Regions from separate parts of the Pseudoxanthomonas sp. genome, predicted to be linked through region 1. Evidence: predicted binding sites of a transcription regulator. Region 1 holds the regulator's gene; the other holds the start of a gene.
What was found. Region 1 encodes FliA, which starts transcription of late flagellar genes. Its sites were predicted from a motif close to TAAAGTTTNNCNNNCNNNGGCCGATAA; they were not measured.
Positions count from the first base shown of each region.

Region 2: O8I58_RS08680 (GGDEF domain-containing protein) is a predicted target of FliA. The motif match lies at 1,831-1,857, and genes of this name have one in related genera.

Region 1 is NZ_CP114978.1:563,110-569,560, forward strand. It holds gene O8I58_RS02600 (chemotaxis protein CheA) at 1-1,700, opposite strand, end outside; gene O8I58_RS02605 (protein phosphatase CheZ) at 1,705-2,316, opposite strand; gene cheY (chemotaxis response regulator CheY) at 2,316-2,708, opposite strand; gene O8I58_RS02615 (RNA polymerase sigma factor FliA) at 2,727-3,476, opposite strand; gene O8I58_RS02620 (MinD/ParA family ATP-binding protein) at 3,473-4,357, opposite strand; gene flhF (flagellar biosynthesis GTPase FlhF) at 4,344-5,954, opposite strand; gene flhA (flagellar biosynthesis protein FlhA) at 6,088-6,451, opposite strand, start outside.
Region 2 is NZ_CP114978.1:2,010,699-2,017,149, reverse strand. It holds gene O8I58_RS08680 (GGDEF domain-containing protein) at 158-1,765, opposite strand; gene O8I58_RS08675 (methyl-accepting chemotaxis protein) at 1,989-4,244, shown strand; gene O8I58_RS08670 (DUF3597 domain-containing protein) at 4,344-4,760, opposite strand; gene O8I58_RS08665 (HPP family protein) at 5,001-5,969, shown strand; gene O8I58_RS08660 (SPFH domain-containing protein) at 6,118-6,451, shown strand, end outside.

The sequences.
Region 1 (6,451 bases):
CCGTCGCCGATCAGGGTGGCGCCGGCATAGCCAGGCAGGCCGCGCAGCGCACGGGGCAGGGGCTTGATGACGACTTCCTCGCGGCCGTGCACCTGGTCCACGACCAGCCCCATGCGTGACTCGCCGGCCTGCAGGATCACCACGGTCAGCAGCGGGGGTTGCGGAGCGTCGATGTTCAACCAGCGGCGCAGGTCCACCACCGGCAACGTGTGCGATTGCCGGTCCAGGACCGCGCGGCCGTCGAACCAGCCCAACGAGCGCTGCGGTGCATGCAGGACCTCCATCACGCGTGCCAGCGGCAGGGCATAGACCGCATCGCCGGCCTGGACCAGCAGCGTCGGCAGGATCGCCAGGGTCAGCGGCACGCGGATCGTGAAGCGGCTGCCGCGGCCAAGCTCGGACTGGATCTGGATCTGCCCGCTCAACTCGCGGATGCGCGACTGGACCACGTCCATGCCCACGCCGCGGCCGGAGATGTCGGTGACCTCGGTCTTGGTCGAGAACCCCGGCAGGAACACCAGTTGCAGGCATTCCTCGGTGCTCAGGCGTGCGGCGGCTTCCGGGTCGATCAATCCTTTTTCGCGTGCCTTGGTCCGCAGGCGCTCGGGGTCGATCCCGGCGCCGTCATCCTGGACTTCGATGCTGACGTAATCGCCTTCCTGCCGGGCCGACAGGCGCACGTGGCCACTGCGCGGCTTGCCCGAGGCCGCGCGCAGGTCGGGCGCTTCGATGCCGTGGTCGATCGAGTTGCGCACCAGGTGCACCAGCGGATCGGCCAAGGCCTCGACCAGGTTGCGGTCCAGCTCGGTCTCGGCGCCGATCAGTTCCAGCTCCACTTCCTTCTGCAGGGTGCGGGCGACGTCGCGCGCGACCTTGGGAAAGCGCGAGAACACCTTGCCGACCGGCTGCATGCGGGTGCGCATCACCGCCGACTGCAGGCGCGCGGTGGCCACGTCCAGGCCGCTGACGGCGCGGTCGAGTTCCTCGTCGCGCAGACGCACGCGCAGGGTCTTGAGCCGGTTCCTGGCCAGGACCAGTTCGCCGATCAGGTTGACGATCGCATCCAGGCGCTTTGTATCAACGCGCACGGTCTGTTCCGGCTCGCTGGGCTTGCTCGCCACCGGCGCCGGTTTGGCCATCGGCCTGGCCGGCACAGCAGCGGGTGATGGCCGCTGGAGTGGCGTCGGCGACGGCGCGGCTTGGGCCTTGGCCGGGCCATGCAGCTGGTCGAGCAGCGCCTCGAATTCGTCATCGTCGATCAGGTCGCCACCGCCAGTGATGGCACCGGCCACGAGGGCGGCATCGGACGTCGCCGGGTCTTCCTCGCTGGCGGAAAACTGGGCGATCAGCTGGGCGGGCGCGTGGGCGGGCGCATTGCCGCGGCCAAACGCATCGAGCATCGCCTGCAGGTAGTCCAGCGATTGCTGGGCGGCGTCGAAATGGCGCGCCTGCAAGATGGCCTCGCCCGCACGGGCCATGCCCAGGGTTTCCTCGGCGGCATGGCACAGCTCGACCATGGCGTGGATCGCCAGGAAACCGGCGCCGCCCTTGAGCGTGTGGAAGCCACGGAACACCGCGTTGAGCTGTTCGCTGTCTTCCGGCGCCTGCTCCAGTGACACCAGCTGCTCGCCGAGCCGGTCCAGGATCTCCTGGGCTTCGATGATGAAGTCGGCGGCGATGTCGTCGGGCACGGCGCTCATTGCGTTACAGCCCCAGGCCAGACAGCAGGTCGTCGGCGTCGTCCTGCGACACGCCGTGGCGATCCAGGCCGGCGAGGACCGGGCCTGCCAGGGCGCCATCCGCTGTCGGCTTCTCGTCCTTGGGCGGGAGTCCGAGCGCGCCAAAGCCTTCATGCACGCGGCGCACGATGCCGGCCACGCGCCGGATGATCTGGCCGGTCAGGTCCTGGAAGCTCTGCGCCAGGGCCATCTCGGTCAGGTTGTGGCGGATCTTGTCCAGGATCTCGCCCTGGTCACCGGTCAGGCCGCCGGCGCGCAGCTGTTCGGCCAGGGCGCGGCATTCCTCGGCCAGGTCCAGGGTGCGGTGGCTGGCCTCTTCGGTCATCGCCACCACGTGGTCCAGGCGCGAACAGGCATCGTCCAGTTCGCCCGCGGCGGCCGGGACGGTCGGCAGTTCGCCCAGGGCTTGCCCCAGTTCGCGCGCCAACCGGCTCAGCCCCTGCATCATCGGTCGCGTGCGCCAGGCGGCGAGGGTGTCGATCTCCCGGCGCCAACCGGCTTCGTCGCCGCTTTCCAGGGCATCGAGCGCACCTTGCAGGCGTTCGATCAGGGCGCTGCGTTCGGCAGTGGCTTCCATCACGCCGCCGCGCCGAGGCGTTCGAAGATCTTGCCGAGCTTTTCCTGCAGCGTCTGGGCGGTGAACGGCTTGATGATGTAGCCATTCACGCCGGCCTGCGCCGCTTCGATGATCTGTTCGCGCTTGGCCTCGGCCGTCACCATCAGGACCGGCAGGTGCTTGAACTTGTCGTCGGCACGGATGCTGCGCAGCAGGTCGATGCCGGTCATGCCGGGCATGTTCCAGTCGGTGACGACGAAATCGAAGGTGGACGCGCGCAGCGCCGCCAGGGCGCTGTTGCCGTCTTCGGCCTCGGCCGTATTGGTGAAGCCCAGATCGGCGAGCAGGTTCTTGACGATGCGCCGCATCGTCGAGAAATCGTCCACGATCAAAATCCGCATGTTCTTGTTCAACAGTGACTCCATTGGTTCCTAGGTTTCATCTTCCAGGCCCGAGTCGACCATCTGGAACGCCTTCAGGCGTCCGCGCAGACGGACCGTGGCCTGGCCGTGGATCTGACAGACGCGCGATTCGCTGACACCGAGCACCGCGCCGATTTCCTTCAGGTTCAACTCCTGCTCGTAGTACAGCGACAGGACCAGTTTTTCGCGTTCCGGCAGCTGGCCGATGGCCTTGCCCAGCTCGCGGCCGAACTCGCGCCGTTCCAGCAGCTGCTGCGGGTTGGGGCCGCCCTTGGCGATGGTGTCCAGTTCGCCGTGGTCCTCCACGCGGGACTCCAGGCTCAGGACATGGCCGCGGGAGGCGTCTTCCATCAGGCGCATGTAGTCGTGCAGCGGCATGTCCAGCGCGGCCGCCACTTCGTTGGCCGCCGCCGCCCGGCCGGTGTGCTGCTCGATCCTGCGGATGGCCGCGGCCGCGTCGCGGGCACGGCGGTGCACCGAGCGCGGGACCCAGTCGCCGCGACGGATCTCGTCGATCATCGCGCCGCGGATGCGGATCGAGGCGTAGGTCTCGAACGAGGCACCTTGCTCGGCGTCATAGCTGCGCGAGGCCTCGAGCAGGCCGATCATGCCGGCCTGGATCAGGTCGTCGGTCTCGACACTGGCTGGCAGGCGCGCGGCCAGGTGGTGGGCGATGCGCCTGACCAGGTCCGCGTGCAGGGTGACGTAGTCGTTGTCGCTGTTGCGTTGGACGGCACGGTACTGGGCGGCGCCCTTCATGCGGCCACCCCGCGATTGAGCATGCGTTCGACGAAGAATTCGACGTTGCCGCGGGGCGCGGTGGGCGCCTGCCAGCGCGAGGTGCGGCGTGCGATTTCGGAGATCGCCTGCGCTGAAGGGCTGGCCGGGTAGGCCTTGACCACGGGCTGCTGGCGCTGCACGGCCAGTCGCAGCCAGTCGTCCTGCGGCACGCAACCCAGGTAATTCAGCGACACATCGCCAAGGAATTTCTCGCAGACCCGGCTCAGCTTGTCGTACAACAGCCGCCCTTCGTTGGGCTCGCGGACCATGTTGGCCACGATCTGGACCCGGTCCACGCCGCGTTCGCGCGAGAGCACCTTGATCAGGGCATAGGCGTCGGTGAGCGAGGCCGGCTCGTCGCAGACCACCACCACCGCGTCCTGCGCGGCCTGGCAGAACGTCAGCACGCTGTCGGTGATGCCGGCCGCGGTGTCGATCACCATCACGTCCAGCGGGCGTTCCAGTTCGGAGAACACGTTGATCAGCCCGACATGCTGGGCCGGTGGTAGCTCGGCCATGTGCCGGCGGCCGGATGCTGCGGGGACGACCATCAGCCCGTTGGGCATGTCGATCAGGACGTCTTCCAGGGTGCAGCGTCCGGCCACCAGGTCGGTCAGGGTGAACTTCGGGGTCAGCCCCAGCAGCACGTCGACGTTGGCCAGCGCCAGGTCGGCATCCAGCAGCAGGGTCCGCTTGCCCATGTCGGCCAGGGCCATGGACAGGTTGACCGAGAGGTTGGTCTTGCCCACGCCGCCCTTGCCGCCGGTGACGGCGATCGTGCGTACCGGCCCCAGCGGCTCGCGACGCGTGGCCGACAAGGGGAAGGCGTTGGTCAGGTTTGCGTAATCACGCGATGGCATGGGTCTGCTCCGGAGTACAGGGCTTATCGGCATCGCGCCGCAAATCTTCAAGGCGCAATACCAGGCTGGGGGCATTGGCGCGGTGCAGGTCGTCGGGGACGCGCTGGCCGTCGGTCACCCAGGTGATGGGCAGGCGGTGGTCGACCACCACCGACAGGGCGCTGCCGAAGCGGCCGGTTTCATCCAGCTTGGTCAGGATCACGCCCTGGGGTGCGGCCCCGGCGAAGCGGCGGACCACTTCGTCAAGGTCGGAAAAATGGGCGTTGGCCGGCAGCACCAGCAGGCAGCGGACTGCTTTCGAGCCGCGCAACCAGTTCAACTGGGCGGCCAGGGCGCGGTCGCGCTGGCCCATGCCGGCGGTGTCGATCAGCACCAGCTTGTAGTCGCTCAGGCGCTGCAGCAGCTGTTGCAGGCTGGCGTCGCTGTCGGCCTCGTGCACGGCGATGCCCAGCTGGCGGCCGTAGCTGTGCAGCTGTTCGCGGCCGCCGACGCGGATGGTGTCGGTGGTGACCAGCGCCACGTCGCGCGCGGCGTGGCGTTCGAGGAAGCGCGAGGCCAGCTTGGCGATGGTGGTGGTCTTGCCGGCACCGGTCGGGCCGACCAGGGCAATCACGCCACCTTCCTCGAGCGGGTCGGTGGGGGCGATCGGCAGGCGCTGGGACAGCAGGCCCAGCATCAGTCCGCGGCCGCGGTGCAGTTCCAGGTCCGCGGGAATTTGCATCACCACGTCACGGGTCAGCCCGGCGTCGAAGCCGTAGTCCTCCATCAGCTCCAGCGCCTGGGCACGCACCGGCGAGCCGCGCAGGCGTTCGTCGGTGAGGCGGTTCATCTCGCGCTCGATCATCTGGCGCATCAGGGCCAGTTCGTCGCGTAGCTGGACCAGCTGTGCATCGCTCTGCGGCGACTGGAACCCAGGCACCGCCGCCGGCAGTGCCTGCGGAGCAGGGCTGGCCTGGATGGGGGCGAGCACTGGCGCCGGGGTAGCAACCTGCGCGACCGGTGACGCCGGGGCCTGCTGCGCCTCGGGAGACGGTGCCTGGATCACGTCCGCCTGCGGTGGCGCCGACACCGGCGCGTTGAGGAAGATCTCGTGGGGAATCATGAATTCGGCGAAGGGCTTGCCTGGGCTGGATGCATTGGCGACCGCATCAGTCGGTTCCCTGGCCGCGGGAGCGACGGGCGCTGGCGTAGCAACGACGGTCGGCATCGGAACCGGAACTGGAACTGGAACCGGAACTGGAACTGGAACTGGAACTGGAACTGGAACTGGAACCGCCGCAGGGGCAGGGCGCTTCGCCGAGTACCGCTCGCTGATCGCAGCCATCATCGCCATGGCCGCGTTGGGTGCGGCCTTGGTCGAAGTCCGCGGTGCTGGATTGGCGGCCGAGAATGCGGCCTTGGGCGGCGTGGGCGCGGCAGGGCGGACCGAATCCAGGGCTTGTTTCACCAGGGCTTCGTCGTAATTGTTGGCCGCGACGATCTCGATGCCTTCCTCGGTCCTGCGGTTGGACAGGATCACCGCGTCCGGGCCGTGCTCATCGCGGACCATGCGCAGGGCGGTGCGCATGTCGGGGGCTACGAAACGTTTGATCTTCATCGCTGGAAACCGGAACTCGGGAAGAGGGTGTGGGACATGACGGGGCGTAGCGGAATGCGGTGGGGCGGCGGGCAGCGTCTGGTGGTCCTGGTCGATGTCATCGTCTTGTCTCCATGCGGTGCCAAGGCACCGGTCAACTGATCGTTCCCACCAACTTCAACCGCTTGTCTTCCGGAACCTCGCTGTAGGACAGGACCGACAACGAAGGCACGCTGTGCCGGACCAGGCGCGCCAGCGCGGCGCGGACCTGGGCCGGGACCAGCACCACTGCGGGCTCGTTCCTGGCCTCCTGCTTGCTGACGCACTCGGCCAGGCTCTGGTGCAGGCGTTCGGCAAGGCCGGGTTCGAGCGCAGCGCCGTTGCCCTGGGTTGAGTCCTGCAAGACACGTTCCAATTGCGGGGCCAAGGTGAACACCGGCAGTTCCGGCGCCATGCCCGCGATTTCCTGGACGATGAAGCGGCCCAGCGCGTTGCGGACCGCAGCCGTGAGCGCGCCG
Region 2 (6,451 bases), 1.4 Mb from region 1:
AAGGGGAATGGCGGTGCACACGGCAATCGGCCCGGGCGCGATCATGTAGCGCCGAGCTTGCTCGGCAAGGGCGTTACAGAGAAAGTCCCCAGCCGAGCGAGCTCGGCTCTACAAGGGCTGGCCTGAAGATCGCGAACAGCTTCTCCGGCCGGCCGCCTCACTCGCTGGCGATCACGCGACTCTTGCCGGCCTTCTTGGCCCTGTACATGGCGCGGTCGGCGCGCCGCAGCAGCGCGTCCTGGGTTTCGTTGGCCTGCTGCATCGCCACGCCGGCGCTGAAGGTGACGAAGATGCGCATGTCCTCATGCACGAAGGAATGCTGCGCCAGTCCTCGCTGCAGGCGGAGGACGGTCGCCTTGGCCTCGAAGATCGTGGCATCGGGCAGCAGCAGCACGAATTCCTCGCCGCCGAACCGGGCGATCGCGTCGGTTCCGCGCAGGGTGATGCGCGCCACTTCGACGACGTGCCGCAGCGCGGCGTCACCGCCGGCATGGCCGTGGACCTCGTTGATCCTGCGGAAGTCGTCCAGGTCCAGCATCGCCAGGCACAGCGGCTGGCCACTGCGGACGGTGCGCGCGCGCTCGCGGTTGAACAGCTCGTCGAATCCGCGTCGATTCAGCGCACCCGTCAGCTGATCCTCGCGGGCCAGTTCGGCCAGATCCCTGAGTTCCTGCTCGAGGGCCACGATGCGCTGCTCCGCGTGTTCCACCTGGCGCTGGGCATCGATGAGCACTTCATGTGACGCGGCGGCCTCAGCCTGCACCCCGGCGGTGTCCTGCAGCACCTCCTGCAGCAGCCGGTTCAGGTCGACCATGCTGCGGGTCTGGCCGATGGACTGTGCGTAGCCGGCGATCCGGCTGTGGTATTGGCCGGTGCTGCTGGCCATGCCGCCGAGCTGTTCGACGAAGGACAGCATCATCCCGCGCATGGCCTGCCGGGATTCGGCGATGCCCTGCTTGAGCTGGCCCTGCCGGTAGATCACCTCGCGCAGGGTTTCCCGTGCCTGGCCGATGCTGAGGCTGTCCAGCGGGCCTGCAATCAGCTGGCGGACCATGCCGACCTGTTCCTGCAGCCAACTGTGGTCGTCGGTCAGCTCGCCGATGTTGTCCAGCAGCAGGTCGAACAACTCCAGCAGCAGGTGTTGCTGCTTGCTGGTGTCTTCGGCGTGCAGGCTGGCCTGGTGGACCAGCTCGCGCAGGCGGCCCTCCAGTGGTGCCAGGTCCCGCCCGGCATGCCAGTGGTGCAGCGTGCTGCCCAGCGTCTGGGCTTCGTCGGCCAGTGCCGGGCTGCGCTGCAACAGCGTTGCCAGGGCATTGCCGACGGCTTGTCGCAGCAGCTCGCGCAGGCGTTGGGCTTCGGTGCGGCCGTCAATGCCGGGATCGGCGATGTCGATGGTGCGGATGTACTTGTCGATCAGCTGGCGCAACGCCCGCGCATAGGCCGGCCAGTCCTGCAGGTCGAAGGCCGCGCGCAGTCGCAGGCCCATGTCGCGCAGTTCGCCGTGCAGGGTGCAGATGCCGTCGGCGAAGGCGCCGAGCAGCGCTTCGGGCTGATGGCCGTGGGAGAACAGCTGCATCAGGGCGGCGGTCGCCGCTGCGGCATCCGGTGGCGGTGCGGGTGCCTGTTCGTCCGCGAGCGCGTGGTGCTGCGTCGGGATGGGCGTGTCGGTCGCCGGAGGCGCCGGGCCGTCGTCCTGCTCCTGCCTGGAGAACAACCGGCGCAGTCCACCCTTCTTGGAAGATGACGATTCAGGTGGATACGACATTGGGGAACCTGGGCATGACGCTCTGGCGGAGAAAGGAGTGCTTCTGGCAGTGCGGTACCCCACCGGTATCGGCCAGGGGCTGGCGAGCTTGAGTCCCGCCCGCGCCAGGCCCGTTCGTCGGCGCGGTGGCAGGGGCGGGGTCAAGTTCCATGGAGCGGCAGCCGATACAGGAGCGACCTATCGTCGTATTGATCCTTGAATTGCCATGAACCCTGTGACCTTCCTGCGCCGTCGCGTGGCCGACCTGCCGTTGACGCGCAAATTCATCGTGCTGTGTTCGATCCTCGCCGTCGGCGTGATCCTGCTGGCCGTGTCCGCTGCGCGCCTGCAATACCTGGACCTGGTCCAGGCCCGCAAGCAGAGCGTCAAGACCCAGGTGGACATGGGTGTCAGCGTGCTGCAGCACTTCGCCGACCAGGCCAGGCGCGGCCAGGTGACCGAGGCGCAGGCCAGGGCCGCGGCGCTGGCCGCGCTGGCGGACATGAAGACCAACGGCGGCGTGGACTATTTCTTCATCGTCGATCCGCAGATGCGCATCGTCATGCATCCCACGCGCAAGGTCGGGACCGACATGAGCGACTACCGGAGCGAGCAGGGCGAATACGTGTACCGCGACATCCGCAAGGCGGTGACCGCGGGTGATGGCTTCAGCTACTACAGCGGCCCCAAGCCCGGGAAGAACGAGCAGCTGCCCAAGATCAGCTTCGCTGAAACGTTCCCGCAGTGGCAGTGGGTCGTGGTCATGGGCGTCTATGCCGAGGACATCCAGGCCGAGGCGCTTGGTTTCACCAAGATCCTGACCCTGATTGGCGCCGCCCTGGTGGCGCTGGTGGTGGGCCTGTGCTGGCTGATCGCAAGCGCCATCGGCACGCCGCTGCGGGCGGCGACCCGGGTCGCCGGTGCGATCGCCGCGGGGCGTTTCGACAACGATATCCAGGTGGAATCACGCGATGAAACCGGTCAGCTGATGGCCAGCATGCAGCAGATGCAGGGGCAGCTGCAGCGGTTCAACAGCGAGATGCAGTCCCTGGTCCAGCTGCAGCAGGGCGAGGACATCGGACATCGCATGCCCGAAGACTTCCCCGGCGATTACGGCACGCTCGCCCGGGGCGTCAATACGGCGCTGTTCGAGCATCTGGACGCGATCGTCGAAGGGATGGCGGTGATGGCCGAGTACGGCCGTGGCGACCTGCGCCGCGACATGCGGCGCCTGCCTGGCCAGCGTGCCGCGCTGCATGAAGCCCTGGACGCGGTGAAGGCCAATCTGTCGGCCGTCAACGGCGACATTGCGCGCCTGGCCGATGCGGCCGCGCGCGGCGATTTCTCGGCGCGTGGCGAAGCAACGCGCTACCAGTTCGCGTTCAAGGACATGGTCGAGTCGCTGAACCGCCTGATGCGCCAGGCCGAAGATGGCCTGGCCGACGTCGGCCGGGTCATGGGCGCGATTGCCGGCGGCGACCTGTCCCAGCGCGTGGACGCAGGTTACGAGGGGGCTTTCGGCCAGCTGGCCGATGCGACCAATCGCACTGCCGCGCAGTTGACCGGCATCGTGCAGGGCATCCAGCGCTCGGTCGAATCGATCAACACCGCGGCGGTCGAGATCGCGACCGGCAACAGCGACCTGTCGGTGCGGACCGAGCAGCAGGCAGCGAACCTGGAAGAGACCGCTGCCTCGATGGAGGAGCTGACTTCCACCGTGAAGCAGAACGCCGACAGTGCCCGCCAGGCCAACCAGCTGGCGCTGGGCGCCGGCACGGTCGCGCAGGAGGGTGGCCGGGTGGTGGAGGATGTGGTCACCACGATGGCCTCGATCAGCGCCGCATCGAAGCGGATCGCCGACATCACCGGCGTGATCGACGGCATCGCCTTCCAGACCAACATCCTGGCGCTGAATGCCGCGGTGGAGGCGGCGCGTGCCGGCGAGCAGGGACGTGGATTCGCGGTAGTCGCCTCGGAAGTGCGGTCCCTGGCGCAGCGTTCGGCCGAAGCGGCCAAGGAGATCAAGACGCTGATCTCCGATTCGGCGCAGGAAGTGGAGCAGGGTGCGGCCCTGGTCGCGCGCGCCGGCAGCACCATGGCCGAAGTGGTGACCTCGGTGCAGCGCGTCACCGACATCATGGCCGAGATCTCAGCGGCCAGCGCCGAGCAGAGTTCGGGAATCGAGCAGGTCAGCAGGACGGTGATGCAGCTGGACGAAACCACCCAGCAGAATGCGGCGCTGGTGGAAGAAGCCACGGCGGCGGCCAAGAGCCTGGAAGACCAGGCATCGGATCTGGGCCGTGCGGTGGCCGTGTTCCGGTTGGCTGGCGTTGCGCAGGTGGCTGAGGTCGTGGCGCTGCCCAGGCCGGCATTCGCGCCGGTGCAGGCGGTGGTGGCTGCACGCGTGCCCACCAGGAAATCCCCGGCGTCGGTCGTGCGTACGCCCGCCAAGCCCAAGCTTGCCGCGATGGCAGAAAGCGCCGACTGGCAGGAGTTCTAGGGTCGATCCGGGCTAGGCGGCGCGATGGCCGCGCGCCGGGCAGGGCGCGGTGGCGTCAGCGCGATGCCCGATGGTCCGGGCATCGCGTGGCGTGGTGCTTCAGTGCTTCAGGTCGTCCGGCACCTTGCCGCCGTTGTCGGCCAGCTTCTGCATCACGGCCTTGTGCAGGGCCAGGTTCTGTTCGGCGCTGCCGTGATCGCCTGCATGGACGTTGAGTTCTTCAGCCAGTTCCTTGCGTGCGGCCAGGCTGGAGTCCAGGTCGAGCAGTTTCAGCAGGTCGACGATGGAATGCTTCCAGTCGCTCGGGCCGCCCTTCTGCGCGGCGATGGCGGTCAGGACCGCGGCCACGTCCACCGGTTCGGCCGGCGGTGCCGCGTCGCGCGCGGGCGGGGCGATATCGGCGGTGGCTTCGCTGCCGTCCACGATGATCACCTGCGGCTTGGGGGTGGCGGGCGCTGCCGCGGCCGGGGCACTGCCCCCGAAGATCTTGCTGACGATACTGGAGAAGATGCTCATCGCGTTTCCTTGTTGGATGGGAACGGCGAGCGTACTGCCCCTTGGGCGTGCTTCGGATGAAATCGGTGTGTCGGCCGGGTGTCGCATGCCGCGATGGCGGGGCGACAGGGGCGGGTGGGCCGATGCAGGCATGGGCCACTGGCCGTGGCGGTGTGAGGCGCGGCGTGCCGCTGTTAGCATGCGCCGCGTCGCGCGTACCGACTGCGCGCCTTCCGTCAGTGGTTCGAGGTCCCGACACCCATGTCTGCATTGAACGAGCTGCGCCTGCTGCTGGGCGTCGAGCGCAACACCACCCGCGCGAGCGAGAAATGGCTCTCCGGCCTGGGCGGCCTGCTCGGCACCGTGGCGGTCTACGCGCTGGCACGCTGGCTGGTACCGCAGGCGGCAGGCGGTGCGATGGGTGGGCTGGTGGTCGCCTCGATGGGAGCCTCGGCGGTGCTGCTGTTTGCCGTGCCGCAGGGTGCGCTGTCGCAGCCGTGGGCGCTGATCGGCGGGCATCTGCTGTCGGCGTTCGTCGGGGTGAGCTGCCAGAAGCTGCTGCCTGGCCACGACCTCACCGCTGCGCTGGCGGTGGGATTGGCGGTGTGCGTGATGGCGTTTGCGCGCTGCATCCATCCACCGGGTGGCGCCACCGCGCTGTCGGCCGTGATCGGCGGCGATGCCGTGCATGCGCTGGGCTATCACTATCTGCTGGTGCCGGTGCTGGTCAACGTGGTCGTGATCCTGGTCATCGCGGTGCTGTTCAACGGGTTGTTCCGCTGGCGCCGCTATCCGGCGCACCTGAACCATCTTGCCCGTGCAGCCGCGGTGACGCCGCCGGCGCAGCGCCGCTTCGACCTGACCCAGGAAGATTTCCATGCGGCGATGGAACAACTCAACGCCTATGTGGACATCAGCGCCGAGCAGTTGACCGACCTGCTGGAGCTGGCCAAGCAGCACGCCGAACAGGACGTGGTGCATCCGCGGGGCATCGTGGCTGGCCACTGTTACAGCAACGGCCGGCTGGGCCGGTTGTGGGGCGTGCGCGAGGTCCTGGGTGATACGGAAGCCGCGCCGCGCACCGACGTGATCGCCTATCGCGTCGTCGCCGGCGATGGTGTCGGCCAGCAGGGCGTGTGTTCGCGCGAAGCCTTCCGGCAATGGGCACGCTTTGAAGTGGATGCGCAGCCGAATGGCCGCTGGACCAAGGCCGGCAACGACGCGCGCTGACAACCCGGCCTTGCTTTGAGGCCGCGGTTCGGGCCTCCTATCGCGCTGGAGCACGCCAGGGATCGGTGTGGGAATGGCGGCCATCGGCGGTTCCCCTGCGACGCGGGCGTGCAGTCAACCCGCTCGATCAGGTCATGGAGACATCCGCATGTTTGGCTATCGCTACGTCAAGGCCAGCCCCAGCACCTATGTGCTGCAGTACAAGAACGGCAAGCCCGTGCGCGAAGGCACCGGACTGACCTTCTGGTATTTCGCGCCCAGCACCACGCTGGTGTCGATCCCGCTGGAAAGCGTGGACGTGCCCTTCATGTTCCGCGAGGTCAGCAGCGACTTCCAGGAAGTCACCGTGCAGGGTCAGGTCGCCTACCGCGTGACCGCGCCCAAGACGCTGGCCGGACTGATGAACTTCACCCTCAAGCCCGATGGCAGTCACGCCTCCGAGGACCCGGGCAAGTTGCCGCAGCGCGTGGTCAACACGGTGC